DNA from 4 places in the Streptomyces sp. Qhu_M48 genome. Region 2 is predicted to be linked to each of the others. Evidence: riboswitches for the same ligand, from Rfam matches in the RefSeq annotation. Region 2 holds a riboswitch; each other region holds the start of a gene.
The links. Region 2 has a riboswitch for cyclic di-AMP ahead of ACRRSS_RS26705 (M23 family metallopeptidase). Riboswitches for the same ligand answer to the same signal wherever they lie in the genome.
Positions count from the first base shown of each region.

Region 1: it holds a riboswitch for cyclic di-AMP, as region 2 does, so the genes downstream of both, ACRRSS_RS20050 (LysM peptidoglycan-binding domain-containing protein) here and ACRRSS_RS26705 (M23 family metallopeptidase) in region 2, are expected to answer to the same signal.
Region 3: it holds a riboswitch for cyclic di-AMP, as region 2 does, so the genes downstream of both, ACRRSS_RS03250 (transglycosylase family protein) here and ACRRSS_RS26705 (M23 family metallopeptidase) in region 2, are expected to answer to the same signal.
Region 4: it holds a riboswitch for cyclic di-AMP, as region 2 does, so the genes downstream of both, ACRRSS_RS23655 (M23 family metallopeptidase) here and ACRRSS_RS26705 (M23 family metallopeptidase) in region 2, are expected to answer to the same signal.

Region 1 covers NZ_CP195432.1:4,416,157-4,419,578, reverse strand. Annotated here, with positions in the region: gene ACRRSS_RS20055 (phosphoribosyltransferase family protein) at 1-459, shown strand, start outside; gene ACRRSS_RS20050 (LysM peptidoglycan-binding domain-containing protein) at 453-1,316, opposite strand; cyclic di-AMP (ydaO/yuaA leader) riboswitch at 1,322-1,478, opposite strand; gene ACRRSS_RS20045 (DUF6197 family protein) at 1,850-2,491, shown strand; gene ACRRSS_RS20040 (phosphocholine-specific phospholipase C) at 2,584-3,422, opposite strand, start outside.
Region 2 covers NZ_CP195432.1:5,952,410-5,955,831, forward strand. Annotated here, with positions in the region: gene ACRRSS_RS26700 (GntR family transcriptional regulator) at 1-188, opposite strand, end outside; gene ACRRSS_RS26705 (M23 family metallopeptidase) at 391-1,161, opposite strand; cyclic di-AMP (ydaO/yuaA leader) riboswitch at 1,174-1,334, opposite strand; gene ACRRSS_RS26710 (M16 family metallopeptidase) at 1,535-2,902, opposite strand; gene ACRRSS_RS26715 (M16 family metallopeptidase) at 2,929-3,422, opposite strand, start outside.
Region 3 covers NZ_CP195432.1:639,786-643,207, forward strand. Annotated here, with positions in the region: gene ACRRSS_RS03240 (cytochrome P450 family protein) at 1-446, shown strand, start outside; gene ACRRSS_RS03245 (transglycosylase family protein) at 581-1,669, shown strand; cyclic di-AMP (ydaO/yuaA leader) riboswitch at 1,928-2,102, shown strand; gene ACRRSS_RS03250 (transglycosylase family protein) at 2,106-2,831, shown strand; gene eno (phosphopyruvate hydratase) at 3,142-3,422, shown strand, end outside.
Region 4 covers NZ_CP195432.1:5,237,363-5,240,784, forward strand. Annotated here, with positions in the region: gene ACRRSS_RS23650 (SGNH/GDSL hydrolase family protein) at 1-768, opposite strand, end outside; gene ACRRSS_RS23655 (M23 family metallopeptidase) at 932-1,924, opposite strand; cyclic di-AMP (ydaO/yuaA leader) riboswitch at 1,929-2,088, opposite strand; gene ACRRSS_RS23660 (tyrosine-protein phosphatase) at 2,478-3,299, shown strand; gene ACRRSS_RS23665 (DUF6126 family protein) at 3,312-3,422, opposite strand, start outside.

The DNA.
Region 1 (3,422 bases), 1.5 Mb from region 2:
TTCGACCTGCTCACCGAGGCGGAGGCGGTCGACCGGGCGCATGTCTTCGACACCCCGCTGCTCGCCGGCCGGCTCACCGACGCGACGGAGTGGCTGGCCGGGCGCCCGGAGAGCGAGGGCCTCCCGCTGGGGTACTTCGGCGCGAGTACGGGAGCGGCCGCCGCGCTGTGGGCGGCGGGCGATCCCGAGTCCCAGGTGACCGCCGTCGTCTCACGCGGAGGCCGGCCGGACCTCGCGGCCGACCGTCTGGCCCGGGTCCGGGCTCCCACGCTCCTGGTGGTGGGAGGCCGGGACACGCCGGTCCTGGACCTCAACCGGCGGGCCCGGTCCCTGCTGCGCTGCGAGAGCCGGCTGGCCGTCGTCGACGGCGCCACGCACCTCTTCGAGGAGCCGGGCGCCCTGGAGGAGGTGGCGGAGCTCGCCACCTCCTGGTTCAGCGGGCACTTCCGGGGTCAGTAGGCCCCGTTGACCTGGTCCATCGAGCCGTACTTGTCGGCCGCGTAGTTGCAGGCGGCGGTGATGTTGGCGACCGGGTCGAACGGGTCCATCGACGTGCCGGGCACGTGATAGGCGCGGAAGGTCGGGTCGATGACCTGGAGAAGGCCCTTCGAGGGGGTGCCGGCCATCGCGTTGGAGTCCCACAGGTTGATGGCCTGCGGGTTGCCCGAGGACTCACGCATGATGTTGCGGTGGATCCCCTCGTAGGAACCGGGGATCCCGTGCTGGGCCATGACGGCCAGCGACTCGCGGATCCAGCCGTCGAGGTTGTTCGCGTACTGGGTGACGGCGACCGGGGCGGCCTGGACGGCACCGGCGGCGGAGGCCCCCGTGCCGGTGGCGGCGGGCGCGGCGGCCCGACGCTCGGAGCGGTCGGCCCGCTCGGTCGTGGAGGCCTTCTTCGCCTGGGCGGGAGCCGCCTTCGCGGAATCCTTACGAAGCGTCAGTTCAAGGCCCGGGTGAATGAGTGACGGATTGTCACCCACCACGCTCATGTTGGCCCGGTAAAGGCCCTTCCAGCCGCCCTGAATTCCCTTCTTCTGGGCGATCAGGGAAAGCGAGTCGCCGCTCACGACGGTGTAGGTACGGGCGGCGGCCGGGGCGGCGGGAGCCTTGGCGGCGGCCGGGGCCGCGGCAGGAGCGGCGGGGGCGGCGACGGCCCGGGTGGTGAATTCCGGGGCGCCGGAGACGGGCGCGGCACCGGCCGCCGCGGGGGCGATCAGCGGGAGGGCGAGGGCGACTCCACCTGTGCCGACCAGCGCGAGTCCATGGGAGACGGCGCGGCGTCGGGGGCGGCGGTGCTTACCGTGAGCAGGCATGACGGGATTCCTCTCCGGCGCCTGCGGGGTGAGCTGTCGGGTTCGGACGGGAGATGTCCGGCCGCGCGCACGCGGCTGCACCCCGAGCCGTCCCGGGATTCCGGGCCGGCGTATTCGTGGGTCCCCCGCTCCTGCCGTCGGGTGAAAAGGGAGGTATTTCGAGCGGTGGCAGGATTAGGCGATCCGCTCGAATGGAGGTGACCGTAGGCCAGTAATGCGACAGAGAACAAGAGGACCGGAGCCCCGGGCCCGGGAATTGGATCACCGAATTCGACGAATTCAAGATCGAACGCGCCGAAGGTCCCTCGAACTTCCTTGTCCGGCCCGGCATGCGCGGACTCCTGCCGCGAGCCTCGTCCCGGGAAAGTGAGTCGCGTCACCAGCGACCGTATGTCCGAATAGGGCTTTTGATTCCATAAATTAAGGAGTGGGCGGTAAAGGCCGCTTCGAAGAGGTGGACACTTGCCCTCAGAAGTCGCAAAACCGACATTCGTCGTGAAAGATGAGGTGACCCCGACCGAGGAGCTGCCCGGATGTCCCCCTCCGCCGCCCTGCTCACCCCCGACGGACTCGACCGCGAGGCCGCCGAGCTCTATGAGAGCGCCACCTGGCAGCGTGTCGTCACGGACTTGACCACCGCCCCGCCCTCCCCGCCCACGTCCCCGCCCACGCCCGTACTGTCGCCCGCGTCCTCGCCCGACGAGAGCTGGCGGGATCTGCTCACCGTGCCGGTGGACCGCCTCGTCGCGGACGCGCTCGTCGCGCTGCCGCCGTCCCCGCCGGCCGAGCACCGCCTCCCTGGCCGGATCGCGGCCGTCCTGCCCGACCGGCTGCACGCCTGGCGCCGTGTCGGCCGTCCGGATCTGCGCCCTTCGGTCCACCTCGGCTACGCGCGCCTCGTCCTGACGGAGTGGGGCTGGCAGAACGCCCCGTACAAGCTGCGTGACGCACGGGGGGCCCGGTGCGTCTGCGGAGCGCTGCTCGCCGCGCACCGGCTCGGCCACGGCAGCGCCCCGACCATGCACGAGGCCGCCGCCTGGATCATGGCCGAGCTCCGGTCGCGGGGCTGGAGCGAGCTGATCGGACCCTGGAACCGGGCTCCGGGCCGTACGGCGGCCGACGCGGTGGCCCTGCTCGACGCCACGATCCACCGCGCGGCGCGCGCGGGCCGCTGACGGCCGTGCCGATGAGCCGGGCGGTGGCCCGGAAGCCGCCCCCGGCTCATCGACGCGGGCCGCCGGGCCGCCGGGCCGCCCGGCCGCCGGCGTCAGCCGGTGACGCTCGCGGCGCCGGTCTCGATGTGGCCGGTGTACCGGCGCGACCAGGTGCCGTCGATGTCGACGACGATCGTGAAGTCGTACCAGCCGTTGTGGAGGGCCACCGCGTTGAAGAAGTCCTCCCGCGTGGAGTTCGCCGGGACCGTGTACGTCCACGGGCCGTCCGTACGGTAGGCGTTCGAGCGGATCGTGAAGGTCACCGGTCCCGCTGAGGTGTTGCTCATCCGGAACCAGAGCGCCGTCCGGCCCGTACCCGCCTCGGGCGCGAACCGGGCCGCCACCTCGACCGCCTTGCCCGCCTTGGAGGCGTCCCCGAGGAAGCGGCGCAGGAAGCGGTTGGGGCCCATCATCGAGATGTCGTACTTGCCCGATCCCGACCCGGTGCCGATGTTGAAGTAGTCGGTCGCCGTGGCGCCCGGGTCGACCGTGTACTGCCAGGCGGCCGTGTCGCGGTGCTGGTGCGGGTGGATCGAGAAATGGGCCGCCCGCTTGGCCTCCGCTCCCTGGTTCGCCATCGAGAACCAGGCCAGGATCTTGCCCGCGGACCCGAACTCGAAGCGGTCGAGGTTGCCGTTCACCTGGTAGGGGAGGGCGCGCGCCGGGCGGGTGCCCGACTCCTGCGCGGGCAGGGTGTTGTTCTGCGGGGCCGGGTTCGGCAGCGGCTTGCAGGTGGCCTGGCCGATCACCTTCGCCGTGGAGGGAAGGCCGGCCGGCACGCCGTACACCGGGTGGGCGAAGTCGAAGACGCCGGTCAGGTCACCCGTCACCTTCCGTCGCCAGGCGCTGATGTTGGGGCAGGCGGCGGGCGTGCCGAGCGCGGACGTCCAGG
Region 2 (3,422 bases):
CCCGCGTGGCGGCGGGTGACGACGAAGCCCTCGGACTCCAGGGTGCGCAGGGCCTCCCGGACCGGGACGCGGGACACCCCGTACCGGCGGGCCAGCTGTTCCTCGGTCAGCCGGCTGCCCCGCTCGAAGACGCCGGAGACGATGTCGTCCCGGATCGCCGTGCATACCGAGTGCGCGGGAATGCGCATGTCCGACCTCCGCCTTGGGTCTGCGCGAGTCAATTCGAGCGGCGCCTGTTCTGCGCCCGATCTGCGACTCTATTGCAGCTCGCCGGAATTTCCGATGCCCCAGCGGAATATGGCCGCCTTTTGACCGACGAAAAGCCCCGGCTCAGTACGAGCCGGGGCTTTTGCGACGCGCGGTGGTCCCGCCGCGCCGGGTGGTCTCGGGTCAGACGTCGACGCCGCGCGCCCGGAGGTAGGCGACCGGGTTGATGTCGGAGCCGTACTCGGCGGTCGACCGCGCCTCGAAGTGGAGGTGCGGGCCGGTCGAGTTGCCGGTGGAGCCGGAGACGCCGATCCGCTGGCCGGGCTCGACGGTCTGGCCGACGTGGACCCCGACGGAGGCGAGGTGACCGTACTGGGTGAACGTGCCGTCGTTCATCCGGATGACGATGTTGTTGCCGTACGCGCCGCCCCAGCCGGCCTCGACGACGGTGCCGGAACCGACGGAGACGACGCTGCTGCCGTAGGCGGCGTGGAAGTCGATGCCGGAGTGGCTGCCGGAGGACCAGAGGGAGCCGCCGGTCTGGTAGCCGGTGGAGACGTACGTGCCGGCGACGGGGAGCTGGAAGGAGGCGAGGCGGCGGCGCTCGGCCTCACGGGCGGCACGCTCCTTCTCCGCCCGGATCTCCTTGGCGCGGGCCTCGGCCTTGCGCTCCGCCTCGGCCTGGGCCTTCGCCTTGGCGGCGGCCTCGAAGGCCTCCCGCTCCTGGGCGGCGGCCTGGGCGTTGAGCCGGTCGACGAGGGAGTCCTCGGTGATCACCTTGGTGAGCCCGGTGTCCTCGGCGGAGCGGGGCTCCGTGTCGGCGGCGAGCGCCGGGGAGGCGAGGGTTCCGATGACGCCGGTGGTGGCCAGCGTCGCGGCGCCGGCGAAGCCCACGCTGCGGCGCGCCATCCGGCTCGGACCACGATGCTTCCCGGTGGCACGGGTGAACGCCATGTAGGGGCTGATCCTTTCCTTCCCTCTCGCCTACCGGGTTAGCTGACGGGTTCGGAGCAGGAAGGTCTCCTACGAGCTCCTCCGTACGAGACGAAGGCGCCCGATTCACCCCAGGGACGTGGGTCCCCGGCTCCCCAGGCTCGCGCCTGACGGGGACTCGGCGATGTCTGTCCGATGCCGCGGGTGCGGCACGTGCAACTGACGAACAGACGGCCCGACGCTATGCGGATCGTCTTTCAATCACCAACCAGACCGGCTTTTTGTAAGACATGCCACAGGGCAAACGATCACCGTCACCCCCAATACGGACAAAAGGGAGGACCCCGACGAACTAGGCCGCCGGGGTCCTCCGTTGTCGTGTCAGAGGCCGGAATCAGCCCGTCACGACGGTCACTTCACCGATGCCGAGCGCCCGCACCGGCTCCGCGATCTGCGCCGCGTCACCCACGAGCACGGTGACGAGCCGGTCCACCGGGAACGCGCTGACCACGGCCGCGGTCGCCTCGACCGTGCCGGTCTCGGCCAGGCGCGCGTACAACTGGGCCTGGTAGTCGTCCGGGAGGTGCTGCTCGACCTGGTCGGCGAGCGTCCCGGCGACGGAGGCCGCCGTCTCGTACTTGAGCGGCGCGACGCCCACCAGGTTCTGCACGGCCGTCTCGCGCTCGGCGTCCGTGAGGCCCTCCGCGGCGAGCGTCCGCAGCACCTTCCACAGGTCGTCGAGGGCCGGACCGGTGTTGGGGGTGTCCACGGAACCGCTGATGGCGAGCATCGAGGCGCCGTTCCCCCCGGCGTCGGAGCGGAGCACCTGCCCGAACGCCCGCACGCCGTACGTGTAGCCCTTCTCCTCGCGCAGGACCCGGTCGAGCCGCGAGGTGAGGGTGCCGCCGAGGCAGTACGTCCCCAGGACCTGGGCCGGCCAGACCGAGGCGTGCCGGTCCGAGCCGATCCGGCCGATCAGCAACTGGGTCTGGACGGCGCCGGGACGGTCCACGATGACGACCCGTCCGGTGTCGTCGGCGGTGATCGGCGGCATGGGGAGCGGCTCGCCCGGCTCGCCCGTCCAGGCGCCCAGTGTCTCCGCGAGGACCTTGTCCAGGTCGACGCCGGTCAGGTCGCCCACGACCACGGCGGTGGCCGTGGCGGGCCGGACGTACGCCTCGAAGAAGGCACGGACCGAGGCCGCGTCGATCGCCGCGACGGTCTCCTCGGTGCCCTGGCGCGGCCGGGACATCCGGGACTCCGCCGGGAAAAGCTCCTTGGAGAGCTGCTTGGCGGCGCGGCGGCCCGGGTTGGCCGTCTCGTGCGGGATCTCGTCCAGACGGTTGCGGACCAGGCGCTCGATCTCGGTGTCGAGGAACGCCGGCGCGATCAGGGCCTCGGAGAGCAGCCCGAGCGCCTTGGGCAGCCGGGAGACCGGAACCTCCAGGGAGACCCGTACGCCCGGGTGGTCGGCGTGCGCGTCGAGCGTGGCGCCGCAGCGCTCCAACTCGGCCGCGAACTCCTCGGCGCTGCGCTGGTCCGTGCCCTCGGAGAGCGCGCGGGCCATGATGGTGGCGACCCCGTCGAGACCGGCGGGCTCGGCGTCCAGCGGGGCCGGCAGGAAGATCTCCACGGCCACGACCTGCTGGCCGGGCCGGTGGCTGGTCAGCAGCGTCAGGCCGTTGTCCAGGGCTCCGCGGTCGGGGGCCGGGAAGGCCCACGGCCGGGCGGCGCCCGGCTCCGGCTGCGGGTGGAAGTCCATGCTCGTCAAAGACGCGGCAGCGTCGGTCACTGGTCCGCTCCCTCTTCGTCGTCGTCGCCGTTGTCGCCCCGCTCGGTCGCCAGGGGCTCGTAGACCAGGACCGCGCGGTTGTCGGGGCGCAGCGCGGCCGCGGCGGCGGCCCGCACCTCCTCGGCGGTGACGGCCAGGACCCGGTCGACGGCGGTGAGGGCGAGCTGCGGGTCGCCGAACAGCACGGCGTACCGGCACAGTTCGTCCGCCCGGCCGGCGACGGTGCCGAGCCGGTCGAGCCACTCGCGCTCCAACTGGGCCTGCGCGCGCTCCATCTCCTCGTCCGTGGGGCCCTCGGCGGCGAACCGGGCGAGCTCCTCGTCCACGGCCGCCTCGATCTGAGGGACCTCGACGCCTCCGGACGTCTTGACGTCCAGCCAGCCGAGCGAGGGCGCGCCGGCGAGCCGCAGCAGGCCGAAGCCGGCGGCGACGGCCGTGCGGTCGCGGCGGACCAGCCGGTTGTGGAGCCGGGAGGACTCGCCGCCGCCGA
Region 3 (3,422 bases), 5.3 Mb from region 2:
AGGGCTCGATCGCGGCGGGGGAGACCGGGCTCCTGGAGACCGGGATCGAGGAGCTGCTGCGGTACGACGGGCCCGTGGAGATGGCCACCTGGCGGTACGCCACGCAGCCGTTGACCATCGGCGGGCAGGAGATCCCGGCGGGGGACCCGGTGCTCGTGGTGCTCGCCGCCGCCGACCGGGACCCGGAGCGGTTCGACGGGCCGGACACCCTCGAGCTCGCGCGGCGCGACAACCAGCACCTCGGGTACGGGCACGGCATCCACTACTGCCTGGGCGCACCGCTCGCCCGCCTGGAGGGGCAGACCGCGCTCGCCACCCTGCTGACTCGCCTGCCGGACCTGCGACTTGCCGCCGATCCGGCCGAACTGCGCTGGCGTGGCGGGCTCATCATGCGGGGATTGCGCACGCTTCCGGTGGAGTTCTCCCCTTCCGTACGGGTCCACTGAACTGACGTGGCGTCAGAACTGTGATCTTCGCGTGATCGCGGGTCCATCGACTTGTGATGAGTGTTCGAATGCGGCTACGTTTCGCCGCAGTCTCAGCCGTCACGAGTCACATCCGTCACGCGAAAGGCGCATCTATGCGTTCCGGGAACGGACGACACCGTCGCCCCCGTCAGGCCCCCGCCATCGTCGTCGCCGCGGGCGTGACCGGATCCGCCATGGCGCTGCCTCTGCTCGCCACCGGATCCGCGTCCGCCGCGGACGCGGCCACCTGGGACCGGGTCGCCGAGTGCGAGTCCGGCGGTCAGTGGAGTGCCAACTTCGGCAACGGCATGTACGGCGGCCTCCAGTTCACCCAGGACAGCTGGGAGCGCAACGGCGGCCTCGCCTACGCGCCCAGCCCCGACCTGGCCAGCCGCGGCCAGCAGATCGCCGTGGCCGAGAAGGCCCTCGCCAAGGGCAGCACCGAGTGGGCCACCTGCGCGCCGATCGCCGGCCTGACGAACGACGGAAAGGCCACCGGGGTGAACCCTGGACCCACGTCCGTCCCGACGACCCCGGCCGCCGTCCCGGAGTCGAGCTGGAACACGGGACTCCCCGAGGCCTCCACGGCCACCAAGGGCTCCACGGGGGCCGGCAAGGCCGCCGAGTCCCCGCGGAAGGCCACCGGGCCGGTCTCGCCGACCGCGCCCGTGTCGCCCACGGCGCCCGCCACGTCCGTCCCGCCGACCGTGCCCGTCACGCCGACCGCGCCGGTGAGCCCCACCGCTCCGGCGGACTCGGCAGGCCCCTCCGCGCCGACCACCCCGAGCACGCCCGATACGTCCGTTACGCCCGGTACGCCGGAAGGTGACGAGACGTCGGCCTCGCCCGGCACCGGCAAGCACCGGGGCGACGCGGCTCCGGATGAAACCGACAAGAAGGGCAGTGCCGCCGAATCCGGTAGACATGCCTCGAGCAAGGACAAGCCGGCCGAAGAGTCCGAGGTGGCCCCCGTGACCGACGAAGCGACCAACAGGGACGCAACGGACAGTCAGGGCACTTCGGACGCGTACACCGTGCGGCCGGGCGACAGCCTGTCCGACATTGCACAGGAGAACGAACTCCCCGGAGGCTGGACCGCCCTCTATGACGCCAACCGGCGGACCGTGGGCATCGATCCGGACCTCATCCTGCCTGGTCAGAGCCTCGATCTGACGAACGGTTCGCCCGCGCCGGCGGTATGATTAGGGGTCAAATGTCCGGTTCTGGGTAAGTGAGACATGGGTCTCTTCGCCCCAACTGGCGTGTCGCGTCCGCGAAGTTTGCTCCCGTCACCTCTCACCTGCGCAAACACTCCCCACCGGAAGGCAAGGAGGGGCGATATTTCCGCAATGCGCCTCTTTGAACTTCCGGTGGGTCTGTGTCTACGGTCATCACCGCTCGCCACCGCGGGCCCCGTCGACCGAAACGCCGAATCCTGCCGTCGGCCGATGGGAACAGTCGTCGCGTAAGCGCCGAAGGCAGGAGTGGGGGACCCAAGGTAAGTGCCGGTCCCGGCCGTTGAGACAGACGGCCGACGATCGGCTTGGGGTGAAGCCGCGTGCTAGGACACGCGGCCGGGCAACTCTTCCGGCCCGAACCCGACAGCTCACCTCACAGGCGTCGGTGAGGAGAATCTCCATGCTGTTTTCCGGTAAGGGCAAACACCGCCGTCCCTCCAAGGCCACCCAGGTCGTCACGCTCGTCGGCGTCACCGGTGTCGCCGTCGCCGCCCCGCTGATGACCGCGGGCACCGCCTCGGCCGCCACGGCCTCCGAGTGGGACCGCGTCGCCCAGTGCGAGTCCGGCGGCAACTGGTCCATCAACACGGGCAACGGCTACTACGGCGGCCTGCAGTTCTCGGCCTCCACCTGGGCCGCGTACGGCGGCACCGCCTACGCCTCGACCGCCAACCAGGCGTCGAAGTCCCAGCAGATCGCCATCGCCGAGAAGGTCCTCGCGGGCCAGGGCAAGGGCGCGTGGCCGAGCTGCGGCGTGGGCCTCTCCGGCGCCTCGTACGACGGCGGCGCCGCCGAGAGCGCGCCGCAGCAGAACACCCAGCAGCCGCAGCAGGAGCGGAAGGCCGAGCAGCCGACCACCCGCAGCGAGCAGCGCCAGGCCCCGAAGAAGGCGACGCAGCAGCAGGCCGCGCCGAAGGCCGCCGCCAAGAAGACCGTCACCACGCCGACCGGCAAGACGGTCAAGAAGGGTGACGGCGAGTACAAGGTCACCACCGGCGACACCCTCAGCAAGATCGCTCAGACGCAGGGCGTGAAGGGCGGCTGGGCCAAGCTCTTCGAGCTGAACAAGGACGTCGTCGAGAACGCCGACCTCATCTACCCGGGCCAGCAGCTCCACCTGAAGTGAGCCCGGCGGTCCGCGTGAGTCCGGCGGCTCACGAGGACCCCACGACCCTCCCGCGGTGACCACCCCGACCCGGCGCGCCCTTCCCCGTGCGCGCCGGGCCGGGGTTCCCCCGTTTCGGGAGGACCTGACGGTTACCGCCCAGTAGATTCGGGGTCCTTCGTCCCCAGATGCATGCCCTTGGGTCCTTTTTCGTCCCAGGGGGCGGGCGCCCGGCTGGCCGGAGCCCCCGAGCCGGTTAGGCTCTTGTCGCAAGGCCGAGCGACCCTGCACCGGTCCTGCGTCACATCCAGCGTCACATCCCAAAAAGGAGATGCTCGTGCCGTCCATCGACGTCGTCGTAGCCCGGGAAATCCTGGACTCCCGAGGCAACCCCACGGTCGAGGTCGAGGTCGGCCTCGACGACGGCAGCACCGGCCGTGCTGCTGTTCCGTCCGGCGCCTCCACCGGTGCGTTCGAGGCCATCGAGCTTCGCGACGGTGACCCGAACCGCTACCTGGGCAAGGGTGTCGAGAAGGCCGTCCTCGCCGTCATCGAGCAGATCGGCCCGGAGCTCGTCGGCTACGACGCCACCGAGCAGCGCCTGATCGACCA
Region 4 (3,422 bases), 720 kb from region 2:
GGCCTCGACGTAGTCGCCGGAGCTCTCGCCCCGCAGCCGGCGCCCGATCCAGGGCACGAGGTACTCCTTGGCCCAGTTGATGTCGTCGCGGCGCACCTCCAGCGTGCCGCGCGGCGGAACCGGAGGCCACGCCTGGTCCGGGTCGGCGGGCACCGGCAGGCCGAGGACCTGGGCGGCGCGCAGGGCCACCCGGGTGTGCCCCTCGGCCGAGAGGTGCAGCCGGTCGTTGTCCCAGGCCCGCCGGTCCTGGACGGACCTCAGGGACCACAGGTCGAGGACCGGGCAGTCGTAGCGGTCGGCGATGGCCCGGACGTGGGCGGTGTAGGTGGCGATCTTGCCGCGCAGGTGCCGGAGCACGGGCACGTCACGGGTGTCGAAGCCGGTGGTCACCATGACGGTGCCGACGGCTGAGGTCAGTTCGGCGACGGCGCGCTCGAAGCGCTCGGCGACGTCGTCGGGGTCCGAGCCGGGGCGGATGATGTCGTTCCCGCCGGCGCAGAAGGTCACCAGGTCGGGGGCGAGTTCCTTCGCCCGGGGGACCTGTTCCGCCACGATCTGGTCGAGGAGGCGCCCGCGTACGGCCAGGTTGGCGTAGCGGAAGGCGTCGTGCACCGGCAACTGGTCGGCGAGCAGCACCGCGAGGCGGTCCGCCCAGCCGACGTACGTCCCGCCGGGTCCGGGGTCTCCGACGCCCTCGGTGAAGCTGTCACCGATCGCCGCGTACGACCCGAATGCGTTCTTGTCTCTTGATCTCGAATCGTCTGCCACGGGAGCACATCCTTCCCTTTCGGATGTGACCTACGCGACCGTAAGGAGGGGTTGACGCTGGGTGACATATGCCACCGATAAAGAATTTGCCAAGCCGGAATAGACCTGGGCACGCCGAGCGGCCCGGCACGGGGTGCCGGGCCAGTCGGGTGACAGGTGTGCGTCAGATGGAGACGCCGTGCTGGCGCAGGTAGGCCAGCGGGTCGACGTCGGAGCCGTAGCTCGGCGAGGTACGGATCTCGAAGTGCAGGTGCGGACCGGTGGAGTTGCCGGTGGAACCGGAGAGGCCGATCTGCTGGCCGCCGGTGACGGCCTGGCCGGACGAGACGGAGAGCGAGGAGAGGTGGGCGTACTGGGAGTAGTTGCCGTCGGCGTGCTGGATGACGACCTCGTTGCCGTACGAACCGCTCCAGCCGGCCGAGACGACCGTGCCGGCGCCGACGGCGCGGACGGTGGTACCGGAGGAGGCGATGAAGTCGGCACCCGTGTGGTAGCCGGAGGACCACATGGAGCCGGAGGCGCGGTACGGGGTGGAGACGCCGCCGCCGACCGGGGCGACCCAGCCGGACGCGGAGGCCGAGGCGCCGGAGGTGGAGGAGCCCGAGGACGTCGAGGTGGAGCCCGAGGACTCCGTGCTCGCGGCCGGGGCGGCGGAGCGCTCGGCGCCACGCGAGGCGCGGGGGGCCTCGTCGTTGTTCTTGGCGGAGGTCTTCGCGGAGCTCTTGGGGGCGGCCTTGGGCGCGGCGCTCTTCGGTGCGGCGGCCGGGGCGGCGCTCTTCGCGCCGAGCGTGAGCTTCATGCCGGGCAGGATGAGCGAGGGGTTCTCGCCGACGACCTGGCGGTTGTCCGCGTACAGCTTCTGCCAGCCGCCGGTGAGGTGGTGCTCCTCGGCGATCTTCGACAGGTAGTCGCCGCTCACGACGGAGTACGTCTTCGGCTTGGCCTTGGCGGTGGGCGCGGCCTGGGCGGCGGCGGGCGCCTTCACCTGGACGGCGGCCGTGACGGCCTGTCCGGGAGCGGCGGCCGGCGTGGCGGCGTGGGCCCCGGTGGCACCGAGGAGCGGGAGGGCGACGACGGCGCCTCCCGTACCGGCGGCGACGATTCCGCGGGTCAGGGGGTTGGACTTGGTACGGCGGTGCTTACCCTTCGCGGGCATGGCGAATTCCTCTCCGGCGCCTGCGAGGTGAGCTGTCGGGTTCGGACTGGAGATGCCCGGCCACGTGTCCACGCGGCTTCACCCCGAGCCGTCCTGCTTCGCGGGACCGGCGTACTTCCTGGGTCCCCCGCTCCTGCCACGCATGGGATGAGTGGAATTCCGGACGGTGGCAGGATTCGGCGGTCCGACCGGATTGACGGTGACGCTAGACGAGCGGGGTCGGCGCGAACAAGCCACTGATTTCCGCCGGCTTTCCCCGCCCGCCCCTCCGCCCGGAATTCCGGTCACCCTCCGTCGATGACGGTCCTTCGATTTCCTTTTTCCGTACGGCAATTGCTTCGGGCCTTCGGCCACGATCCGTCACTTCTATGACCCTGCTCACGCGCCGCGGCTCATCTCGCCTGTAACCAGGGCGCGTTATACGCAAGGCCTCAATTCGGACAGATCACCCATTCCCATCCAGGGGGGTGCGCCGAGACCGTCCCGGCTGGATGATTGCCCCTGGAACCGACCTCGTGTCGGGGCACCCGAACGTCGATCACCAGGAGCATCCGTGACGCAGCAGCTGCCGCAGGTCCCGCCCGTCGAGGCGAACGAACCCGAGCTGGCGGAGGTCCGCAACTTCCGGGACGTGGGCGGCCTCCCGACGACGGACGGGCGCGCCGTGCGCCCCGGCCGCCTCTACCGCAGCGGCCACCTCGCCCACGCCACCGAGGCGGACGTCGCCTTCCTCGACTCGCTGGGACTCCACACCGTCTTCGACTACCGGAACCTGGCGGACCGGAAGGTCGAGGGACCTGACGTGGACCTGCCCGGCGTGCGGAACGTGAACATACCGCTCAACGACCCGGCCGACGGCAAGGAGTTCTGGAAGCTGGTCCGCGACGGCGACATCGAGCAGCTGCGGGAGATCCTCGGCGAGGGCAAGGCCGCGGCCCGAATGTCCGACTCGTACCGGAAGATGGTGGTCGAGCGGACCGCGGAGCACAGCCGGATCCTGCACGCCCTGGCGGAGGACAGCCTCCCCGCGCTGATGCACTGCGCGGCCGGAAAGGACCGCGCCGGGCTCTCCATCGCGATCACCCTGCTCGCCGTCGGGGTCGAGCGGGAGGCGATCGAGGCGGACTACGTGAAGTCGAACGACCCGCACCGCCGCTACAAGGTGCGCCGCAGCTCCACCGACGCGGACGCGATGTCACCCGAGGTGATGGAGCTGCTGAGCCCGCTGTTCGACGCGCGGGTGGAGTACCTGCGGGGCGCCTTCGAGATGATCGAGGCGACCTGGGGTTCGGTGGACGCCTACCTCGCGGAGGGCCTGAAGCTGGCCCCGGAGACCCGCGAGCGCCTGCGGGAGCGCCTGCTCACGGAGGCGTGAGCCCGCGGCGCACTACTGGTTCTGCCCGCCCAGCATGAAGAGCAGGTAGAGGAAGCCGGCGAAGAGGTGCCCGGCGACCAGGTACGCGAAGAGGCGGAGGACCAGCCCTTTGGGGAACTTGCC